Regions from separate parts of the Paenibacillus sp. FSL R10-2771 genome, predicted to be linked through region 1. Evidence: riboswitches for the same ligand, from Rfam matches in the RefSeq annotation. Region 1 holds a riboswitch; the other holds the start of a gene.
The links. Region 1 has a riboswitch for glycine ahead of gcvT (glycine cleavage system aminomethyltransferase GcvT). Riboswitches for the same ligand answer to the same signal wherever they lie in the genome.

Region 1 (5,578 bases):
CGTTTATTATACAGCGTTGCCCAGATTGATGCAAACCATAATATATAGAAATTTAAGGAGCTTGAACTTATGGATATCACTTCAATTATCGGCCTGCTGGCAGGCATTGCCGCAATGATCGGCGGCTTTCTCTGGGAAGGCGGAAGCTTATCCGGCCTGCTGCAGCTGAACGCCGCGCTGATCGTATTCGGCGGCACCCTTGCCGCTGTACTCATCAGTTTTCCGGCCTCCAGATTACGCAGCGTCCCGGCGGCTCTGCGCCTGGCATTCGGCAGACATCCCGACACCACCCAGGAGAAGGCCGAAGAGCTGATCTCCATGGCTGCAATCACTCGGCGCGGGGGTGTGCTTGCGCTGGAGAAGAGAGCGGAGGAGCATCCGGATACCTTTACCCGCGAAGGGCTGTTTCTTATTGTCGACGGCACCGATCCTGATCAGGTCCGGCAAATTCTTGAACTGGAGATGGACGCCAAGGAACTGAAGTATGAAGGCTATGCCAAAATCTTCGAAGCCGCCGGCGGCTATGCTCCGACTATGGGGATCATCGGCACCGTAATGGGATTAATACGGGTACTGAGCAATCTGACGGATCCCTCTAATCTGGGGGCCTCGATCGCTGTAGCTTTTACAGCAACGCTCTATGGCGTAGCCAGTGCTAATCTTATATTTTTACCCATCGCCTCCAAAATCAAATCCCGCAGCCAAAGCGAACTGGGCAGCATGGAGATGCTGCTTGTCGGTATCCTGTCCCTGCAGAATGGGGATCATCCGCATCTGGTCCGCAAAAAACTGACCGCCTTTATTCTCGATGCCTCACCTAGACGCAGCAGCAATAATAACCCGGGAGACCCGCTATGAGACAAAGAAACCGCCGCCAGGGACGTAGTAGAGGTAAGGAGAACCGGGACCGCTGGATGATTACCTATGCGGATCTGATTACGCTTCTGCTCATTTTTTTCATCATCCTGTACGCCATGAGCAGTCTGGATACGCAAAAATACGCGATCGTTACCGGTTCATTATCTGATACCTTTAAGAGCGGCAGTCCTGTGCTTGAAGGCGGAAATGGAGTGCTGGATGGTAATCAGGGGAACACGGGAGCCGCAGTCTCGAATGAACAGGAAGCAGGCGGAAGCACTGGTGGCGGTCTTTCTTCCGGGGGCAATGTGAAGGAGAGTGGTTCGAACGGAACCGGGACGGGCACAGATACATCCGGGCAAAACGGGGAAACTGCAGAACACCAGCCTTCGGCGCGTGAGCTCGCTTTTCGTGAGCAGGAGGCCAAACTGGCCGCGCTTATGGGTGTAATCACCAAATACGTGGAAGATAACAACCTTGGGGAGCAGATCTTTGTAGCGGATAAACCGCAGGGCATTGCCATCACGCTTAGCGACCGGTTCCTGTTCGATGCCGGCAAAGCCGAGCTGAAATCACCTGCCTTCCCGGCACTGCGCCAGCTATCCGGCCTGTTCCGCGGAATTGGTGCCACGATCAGCATCGAAGGCCATACCGACAATGTCCCGGTAACCGCCGCTTCAGATTACACGGATAACTGGGAGCTATCCGGCGCCCGCGCACTCTCTGTGCTGCGCTTCTTCCTGGATAACGAGGGGCTTAGCCCTGATACTTTCCAATATGCCGGTTACGCGGATACCAGACCTGCTTACGATAACACTACCGTTGAAGGACGGCAGAAGAACCGCCGGGTCGAACTTATTGTCCTGCGGCAGCTTCAAGAGGAAGAATAACACGTATCTGCAAGCGAATCAGCTCAGAGATCTGCAGATGAGAAGGCACGGCAACCATTTGCTAGTATAAGGAGATTGAACGCTATGCAGACTACAAACGGAACGACACCGGACGCCACCCGTTTTCTCTATTTTCTGCGGCAGCCGGTTTCGCTGATCATGATTGTTTTTGCCCAGGGAATAATTACCTTCTTCATTGGTTTATTATCTGTATTTATGATGTTCTTCTCCTCCGATTACTTCTGGGGGGACCTGGCCCATGTGTATCCTCCCGATAAACTGATGTATATAGGCATTGACTTCCTTATTGCCGGCGCAGCCTTTGCCCTGCCCTGGCTCGGGGTCTGGTGGATGCTGTACGGTTTGTCCGAGGATGGACGCATCCGCTGTTTCCCTCTTCTTTTACTCTTCGCCTATCTGACATTTGTGATCCTCTTTCTGCAGATCAATCCGGTCTATAACCCGGAAGCCATGATCCCTTCCTCCGCCGGGGAATCCACATTTCTGGTCTGTATGGGCATGTCTGCCGTGGTGCTTTTCCCGTTTTATTCGGCCGGTGTGTATTACTTCGTGCTCAAACCCAATACCCGTCCCAGAAAAAGATACCGGTTCCTATTGCTGTGCCTTATCTTTGCCGTTACGGGTCTGGCTCTGCTGCCCGCCCTTTGGCACTTGGCTCCCCGCATTTATCCGGGGCTGCTTAGCTTTCCGGAGTGATACAGAAACGCAAAAAGACAGACCTCTCACATTAGTGACATCTAATGTAATAAGAGAAGCCTGCCATGTTCATCTTTTCGTAAATCCAGTTCAGTCATCTATTCTAATAATCCGGGTACATAAACGGTTGAAACTATTCCCCAACCAATTCCTTATAAGCAGCCGCATCCAGCAGGCCGGAAGCTGCCTCGGCAAACTCACCGTCAAGCTCCAGCTCAAAAATCCAACCGCCGCCGTATGGCTGATCATTGATCAGCTCCGGACTGGATTCGAGTGCGTCGTTGATCTTGGTTACCTTGCCGGATACCGGCGAGTACAGCTCCGACACCGTCTTAACAGACTCGATGCTGCCTACGCTGTCGCCCGCGGAAATGGCTGCGCCGACTTCCGGAAACTCAACAAACACGATGTCGCCCAATAAATGCTGCGCATGATCCGTAATTCCCACACGTACTACGCGTCCTTCACCCTGCTGTGCCCATTCATGCTCTTCGCTGTATAGCAGGTTGTCCAACACTTCACTCATTTCCAAGCCGCCTCTTTTCCACATTTGGAGTTCTAAATTTAGTTATAGCCTAAGTTATGACCTTGCCTAATGTCAATATAACTGACAGGAAAATTAAATTTGTCATCTTTTTGACGTTTTTTGATTGACAGCGTGCTTGTAAACCCGGTTTAATGGAGTCAGTAGAAAAACATATGGTTTGCGAATGATGGCATAGGGAGAGACTGACCCTCAGGGGCAGCGCCGAAGGAGTAAGCCCGGGATGGGTGAATCTCTCAGGCAAAAGGACCTTTGCCGGACGCATCTCTGGAGAGCATCCACAGCCTGGACAACAGGAAACGGATCACCAACGGGGAAACCTGCGGGCATGATAGCAGGGTAACTCTCAGGTACAAAGGACAGAGCGAACGTCTATTGATGCATGTTTGATGTGCATTGATGGACTTTCGCCTGTCCTTTTTTGCATGTAAACAGACTAAGGGGTGACACGATGGAGTCTTTGAGAAGAACGCCTTTTTATGATCTCTATGCCGCTTATGCGGAGTCCAGATGCATTGATTTCGGCGGCTGGGAGCTGCCGGTGCAGTTTACTGGCATCGTTAAGGAACATGAAGCGGTCCGCCAGCAGGCCGGACTGTTCGATGTATCGCATATGGGTGAATTCATGGTTGACGGCAGCGGCGCTGAAGCCTTCCTGCAGCAGTTGACCACAAATGACGTCAGCCGCCTTGCAGACGGCGCGGCGCAGTATACCCTGATGCTCTATCCGAGCGGCGGCGTAGTAGATGATCTGCTCGTCTACCGCCTGGGCCATGAGCGCTATATGCTCGTCGTGAACGCCTCCAATATCGACAAGGACTTCCAGTGGCTGCAGGAACATCTCACCGCTGAATTCAGCGGTGTCAGCCTGAAGAACGTCTCTGATGAGACGCTGCTGCTCGCTCTGCAGGGTCCGCTGGCTGAGACGATTCTGGCCGAAGTTACCTCTGCCCCGCTCGCAGAGATGAAGCCCTTCCACTTCATCGAACACGCCGAGGTCTGCGGCGTATCTGTACTGCTCTCCCGCACCGGCTATACCGGGGAGGACGGCTTTGAGCTGTACGCCCCGGTCCACACAGCGGCTGTACTCTGGAATGGTCTGCTGGCCGCAGGCGCGCCGCATGGCCTGACCCCTGCCGGACTCGGCGCACGCGACACGCTCCGCTTCGAAGCCAAGCTGCCGCTGTACGGCCAGGAGCTCTCGGCGGATATTACGCCGCTCGAAGCGGGTGTCCAGTTCTTCGTGAAGCTGGACAAAGCAGATTTCATCGGCCGTGATGCCTTGCTGAAGCAGAAGGAAGCCGGTCTCCCGCGCCGCCTTGTGGGGCTTGAAATGATCGACCGCGGGATTCCCCGCTCCCATTATCCTGTATATGCCGACGGTGTGAAGATCGGTGAAGTCACAACCGGTACTCAATCCCCAACGCTGAAGCGGAATCTCGGACTTGCCCTGCTGGATGCTGCCTATACTGAGATCGGCACAGAGGTGTATGTGGAGATCCGCGGCAAGCAACTGAAGGCTGCCGTGATCAAAGCCCCCTTCTACAAAAAGAGCCAAGGAGTGAAGCCGTAATGAAGCACCGCTATCTGCCTATGACGGAGCAAGACCGCGCAGAAATGATGGAGACTGTCGGGATTCAGTCCATCGATGAGCTATTCGCTGATATCCCTCAATCTGTCCGCTACCAGGGAACGATGCCGATGTCCGGCCCGCTGGACGAATATGCGCTGCTGCGCCATATGAAGGGTCTGGCTGACAAGAATGCCGACTTTGATACCCATGCCAGCTTCCTTGGCGCCGGCCTCTATGACCACCACATTCCTGTTGTCATTAACCATATTATTTCCCGTTCGGAATTCTATACTGCCTATACCCCTTATCAGCCGGAAATCAGCCAGGGCGAGCTTCAGGCAATCTTCGAATTCCAGTCCTATATCTGTGAGCTGACCGGTATGAAGGTCGCCAATGCCAGTATGTATGACGGCGCAACGGCCTTCTCCGAAGCAGCCGTGCTTGCCGCAGGTGCCACGAAACGCAAAAAGCTGATTGTCTCCCGTACGGTTCATCCGGAAGCCCGCCAGGTGCTGCGTACTTCGGCCAATGCCTGGGGCCTGCAAATCGTGGAAATCGATTATAAGGACGGGGTTACCGATCTTGCCAAGCTGGCTGAGGCCATTGATGCCGATACTGCCGCCGTTCTGGTCCAGTCGCCCAACTTCTTCGGCGGCATCGAGGATCTGCGCCAGGTTGAGCCGTTGATCCACGCCGTCAAGGGATTGCTCGTGGTCAGCGCGAATCCCATTGCACTCGGCGTGCTGGAAACGCCCGGCAAGCTGGGCGCCGACATCGTAGTCGGCGATGCACAGCCGCTGGGTATCGCTGCATCGCTCGGAGGACCAACCTGCGGATTCTTTGCGGTTGCCGAACCGCTGATGCGCCGCATGCCGGGCCGGATCGTCGGCCAGACCGTTGACCGTAACGGCAAGCGCGGCTTCGTCTTGACCCTGCAGGCGCGTGAGCAGCATATCCGCCGCGAGAAAGCGACGTCGAATATCTGCTCTAACCAAG
Region 2 (5,578 bases), 510 kb from region 1:
TCCAGACAAGTCAGGCTGTATTCCGACGAGGCATCCTCTTTATGCGCATTGAAGATAGCGATCGCCTGCTCCTCTGTGTAGAAATTCGAGGTGATGTCGCGGCCTGTGACGTCAACACTATGCTGCCGTACGCATCCTTTTAACACGAAATAGCAATGACCGGGAACCTCCCCCTGCCTAAGCAGCGTGGCTCCCTTGCTGTATTCCTCAACAAGAATCTCCTCCAGAATGGCCTGCTGCTGCTCTTCACTGAGGGAGGTCAGCCGGGTCATATATTGGAGTAATCTATGCTTCATGTTTCGGATTCCTCCTTATAACGCTACTGACAACATGTCAGTAGCGTTTGAACATTCTTGCACTCATGTATTGATTATACTGACATCGGCATCACTTTTCTCCTTCTTGCTCCGCATGGAGTACAGGACGAACAACAGAATGAACCATAGGGGCGTAAACAGCAGCGCCGGACGGGTATCATCTGCGAACAGCATAATGATCAGAATAGCAGCAAACAACGTTAATACCGCATAATTAATGACCGGTGTGAACGGTGCTTTGAATTTGGACGAGGCATGTAAGTCCGGGCGGTTCCTCTTATATTTGATATGACATACGAGCACAACCCCCCACACCCAGATGAAGCAAATGGCACTGATCGTTGTAACGATGCCGAAGGCCTGGCCCGGAATAAGCTTGCTAAGCAGCGCCCCGGCCGATATAACTATTGTAGAAATAAATAAAGAGTTAGCAGGCACATGATTTCGGTTCAGCTTGCCGAGCTGCGGGGAGGCCTGATTCCTTCTGCTCAGATTATACAGAATCCGGCTGGTCGAGAACATCCCGCTGTTGCAGGCGGAAGCCGCTGAGGTTAAGACGACGAAATTGATAATACCCGCTGCAACCGGAATCCCGACCAGGCTGAAGGTCCGCACAAAAGGACTTTCAGCCGCACTGAGCTGGGTCCACGGGTTAATGCACAGCAGGACGAAGAGCGCGCCTACATAGAAGAAGAGAATCCGCAGAGGAATTTTGTTAATCGCCGACGGAATATTTTTCTCCGGATCTGCTGTTTCTGCGGCTGATACACCCACAAGCTCCACACCGACATAAGCGAACACAACCATCTGGAAGGAAAATAAGAAGCCCTTGACACCGTTCGGGAACACGCCCCCGTGCTCCCAGAGATTGCGGACGCTCACCGATCCCGCATCCGTCTTGAACCCGATGACCAGCAGAATGATTCCCAGGCCAATTAAGGCAAGAATCGTGACGACTTTGATTAGGGCAAACCAGAATTCGAGTTCGCCGAAGCTTTTGACCGTCAGCAGATTGAGTCCTAACAGAATAATCAGGCAGATGACGGCCGGTACCCACTGCGGGATATCGAACCAGTACTGCACATAGACGCCCACTGCAATCACATCCGCCATCGCCGTCATAATCCAGCAGAACCAGTAGGTCCAGCCTGTAATGAACGCAGCCCGCGGCCCCAGATAGTCTTCAGCAATGTCCGTAAAAGATTGATATCCCGCTTTGGAGAGCAGCAGCTCACCCAGCGCCCTCATCACAAAAAACACGGCAATTCCCACGAGTAAATACGTGATCATAATGGACGGCCCGGCCTGCTGAATCGCTCTGCCTGATCCCAGGAATAACCCCGTACCAATCGTGCCGCCGATAGCGATCAGCTGTACATGACGGTTCGCCAAATCTCTCTTTAATTCTGTCTGTGCCATTGCCATTTTCCCCCTTAATGTGTACAACGCTTTGCTGCCAAATAACATAAAAAAGAGATTGGATATCATCCAATCTCCCGGTTCATAAGAATATCAAAATAAGCTACCTGCGCCGCTGACCGTAATTAATCAGCATAACAAATACAAATTCCGTACTCTTCTGTCCTTTTGCCTGAGATTGTGAACCCTTCGGCGCTGCGGTCTCCCGCAGTCTCTCCAGAAGCTGCTCCTGCTATAGTGTGATCCATAGCAATCATAGCCCGTGTGATGTATTAAATTGGTGAAGCGTTAATGCATTCTGATATTCTAACATATTACTCGGCATGTGAGTATTGAACAGTGATAAAAGTCTCCTACCTATGGCTAGATGTCTAGGGTGCGCTCCTGCACTACAGCGGCATAAATGTTGTACGTTTTGCAACTTGGATGCGCAGATACCCGGTTGTTTAGATAGATTGTTGTATGAAATACAAGAATTTCCACGCTAAACCGTATGAAGGAGGAGAAATGCTGCCTTTTGTACAACAATTTTCGATTTAGTCCAATTTAATGAAGCGAATGTTGTATTTTGTACAGGATTTTAGAAAATCACGGGCACGGAGGATGAGTTTGCCGGTAATACCTTGGCTCTGCATTAAAAAAAAGCAGACAGGCAATAGCCCATCCGCTCATTTGATCCAAGAATATTCCGCTATTTATTTAATGATTACATAATCCAGGCCAACCAGCTTGGCGTAGGTAACGATCTGATCTGTAGTCAAGTTGAGCGACACCACAGTATGGTGGCCGCCGCCGTTCTCGATCCAGGCTTTTATTCCATCCTGGAAGTTAGGCTTCACCTGCCAGAGCACACGGGCCACTGGAAGATTCGGAGCCGGAACCGTCGGCTCGAAGGCAGTAACTTCATTGATCAGCAGCTTGTAATGCGTGCCGAAGTCAGCCATCGATACCACGACGCCTTCGCCAGCCTTGCCGTCGAATACGAGACGGGCCGGATCTTCGCGGTCGCCGATACCCAGCGGAGACACAAGCACCTTCGGCTTGTTGCTTGCCAGGCTCGGGTCAACCTCAAGCATGTGGGACTGCAGAATCGCTTCCTGTCCGGCAGCCATTTCATAGGTGTAATCTTCCATGAATCCGGTGTTCAGGTTGTGGCTCATCACCTTCATCAGACGGTCCAGGGCTGCTGTCTTCCAGTCCCCTTCGCCGGCGAAGCCGTAGCCTTGTGCCATCAGACGCTGAACGGCAAGACCCGGAAGCTGCTTCATGCCGTGCAGGTCTTCGAAGTTCGAAGTGAACGCATTGTAGTTGCCGGCATCCAGGAAGCGTTTGAGGGCAATTTCATAGCTGGCCTGTACCTTCACGCTGGCTTCCCATGCTTCTTTGCTGTATGAACCGTAATCGAAATCATACTGCTCTGCATATTCAGCGAACAGCGCATCAATTTCTTCTTCCTTCACTTCGTTTACATATGCAACCAGGTCGCCGATTCCGAAGTAATCCACAGTCCAGCCGAACTGAATCTGGGCTTCTACCTTGTCGCCTTCGGTAACACCAACGTTACGCATGTTATCGCCGAAGCGGGCCACTTTGATATTGAAGCTTTCGTTATATGCAACGGCAACGTCCATCCATTCGGCAATTTGCTTCTGGACTTCGGTGCGTTCCCAGTACCCTACTACCACTTTGTTCTGTTTCTTCAGGCGGGCATTGATGAACCCGTATTCACGGTCGCCATGGGCAGCCTGGTTCAGGTTCATGAAGTCCATATCCAGTGTTGCCCAAGGAATGCTCTCATTGTATTGGGTAGCCAGGTGCAGAAGCGGCTTCTGCAGCAGCTTCGTGCCGCGGATCCACATTTTGGCCGGGGAGAAGGTATGCATCCAGGTGATGACACCGGCAACCTCGTCACGGTAGTTGACTTCTTTCATGATCGAAGTGATTTTGTCTGCGCTGACCGCCAGATCCTGCAGCACCAGCGGATAAGGCAGCACCCCGCTGTTATTGAGGGCATCCGTCATCTCCTGTGCATGAGCTTTAACTTCACCGAGGGCTTCTTCTCCGTACAGATGCTGTGATCCTACAACAAACCAGAATTGCTTAGCGCTTACTGTTGACATATTATTTCATCCTCTTCTCTTGGATAATATATAAATCAGATTATTTCTGACCGTAATAAGCGCCTTTACCATGTTTGCGCAGATAGTGTTTATCCAGAATCCGCTGCGGCAATTCTTCAGCGAAATGGTTCAGCTCGCGGGCAAAATGGTTCAGCTTGGACACTTCCTCCAGCACCACGCTGTTCATCACTGCATCATGGGCATTCTTCCCCCAGGTGAACGGGCCATGGCCTTTCAGCAAGACGCCGGGAACTGCCATAATATCAAGGCCCCGCTGTTCAAAAGTCTCAATGATCACGCGTCCGGTCTCCGCTTCATAGCCGCGGTCAACCTCCTCCTGCGTCAGGAAGCGTGCGCAGGGTACCGCCCCATAGAAGGTGTCGGCATGTGTCGTGCCCATTACAGCAACATCCAGCCCGGCCTGCGCCCAGATGGTCGCCCAGGTCGAATGCGTATGCACGATGCCGCCGATTTCTGCATAATGCTTGTAGAGTACCGCATGTGTCGGTGTATCCGAGGAAGGTCTCATCTCCCCTTCAACCACGTTACCGTCGAAATCCACTACGACCATATCGCTAGGCTTCATTTTGTCATAGCTGACGCCGCTTGGTTTGATGACGAATACGCCTTTCTCACGGTCAACTGCGCTCACATTGCCCCAGGTGTATTTGACAAGTCCATGCTTAGGCAGGTCCAGATTGGCCTCGAATACCTCTTCTTTCAGTTGCTCCAACATAGGTTAACCCCTCCCGTTTTCTACCAGATGATCTACAGCAGCCTGCTCGATCGCGATCCCTGCAGTGTAACGTTCCATGAACAGCTCGAAGCCCTTCACATCAGCCGCATCCGGATGGATGACTTGTCCTTCCACATCCTTAAATACCTTGTGGTCAAGGAAGTCATCAAGACGCTCCTGCTGTGCTTTGTTCTGCATGTAAGAGGCCAGAATCGCCATCCCCCATGCGCCGCCTTCTCCGGCTGTTGCCATGACAGAGACAGGGACGTTCATTGCAGCGGCAACGATTTTCTGCCCGACCACAGGAGTTTTGAATAACCCGCCGTGAGCCAGAATACTGTCGATGGATACTTGTTCCTGCTTGGTCAGAATATCCATTCCGATCTTCAGCGCGCCAAAAGCGGAGAATAAATGCGTCCGCATGAAGTTGGCCAGATTGAACCGGCTCTCCGGTGAGCGTACAAACAACGGCCGGCCTTTCTCAATCCCGGTAATATTCTCACCCGAGAAATACCCGTAGCTCAGCAGACCGCCGCCGTCAGCATCCGCCTCCAGTGCTTTATTGAACAGGACACTGAACAATTGCCCTGGGTCTGCCTTAAAGCCCATCGCCTCCGAGAATTCACGGAACAGGCCGATCCAGGCGTTGAGATCACTGGAACAGTTGTTGGCATGAACCATGCCGACCGGACTGCCGTCCGGAGTTGTTACCATATCAATCTCCGGATATACGGCTGTAAGATCCTTCTCCAGCACGATCATTGCAAACACGGAAGTGCCTACGGAGATGTTACCGGTCCGTTTGCGGACACTGTTCGTAGCAACCATACCTGTTCCGGCGTCGCCTTCCGGAGGACACAGCGGAATACCCGGCTGCAACTCCCCGGACGCATCCAGAATTAACGCACCCGCTTCTGTTAATAGCCCTGCCTGCTCGCCCGCAGTATACACTTTAGGGAGAATATCTTTCAGCTTCCAAGGGTAGC

Region 2: another riboswitch for glycine. It lies ahead of NSU14_RS33035 (amino acid permease); the one in region 1 lies ahead of gcvT (glycine cleavage system aminomethyltransferase GcvT).

What each region holds. Positions count from the first base shown of each region.
Region 1 is NZ_JBBOBM010000001.1:8,109,499-8,115,076, reverse strand. It holds gene NSU14_RS35250 (flagellar motor protein) at 70-858, shown strand; gene NSU14_RS35245 (flagellar motor protein MotB) at 855-1,748, shown strand; gene NSU14_RS35240 (hypothetical protein) at 1,833-2,465, shown strand; gene gcvH (glycine cleavage system protein GcvH) at 2,599-2,991, opposite strand; glycine riboswitch at 3,176-3,271, shown strand; glycine riboswitch at 3,275-3,374, shown strand; gene gcvT (glycine cleavage system aminomethyltransferase GcvT) at 3,461-4,582, shown strand; gene gcvPA (aminomethyl-transferring glycine dehydrogenase subunit GcvPA) at 4,582-5,578, shown strand, end outside.
Region 2 is NZ_JBBOBM010000001.1:7,599,314-7,604,891, reverse strand. It holds gene NSU14_RS33040 (Crp/Fnr family transcriptional regulator) at 1-296, opposite strand, end outside; gene NSU14_RS33035 (amino acid permease) at 360-1,736, opposite strand; glycine riboswitch at 1,887-1,966, opposite strand; gene araA (L-arabinose isomerase) at 2,432-3,856, opposite strand; gene NSU14_RS33025 (L-ribulose-5-phosphate 4-epimerase) at 3,897-4,592, opposite strand; gene NSU14_RS33020 (xylulokinase) at 4,596-5,578, opposite strand, start outside.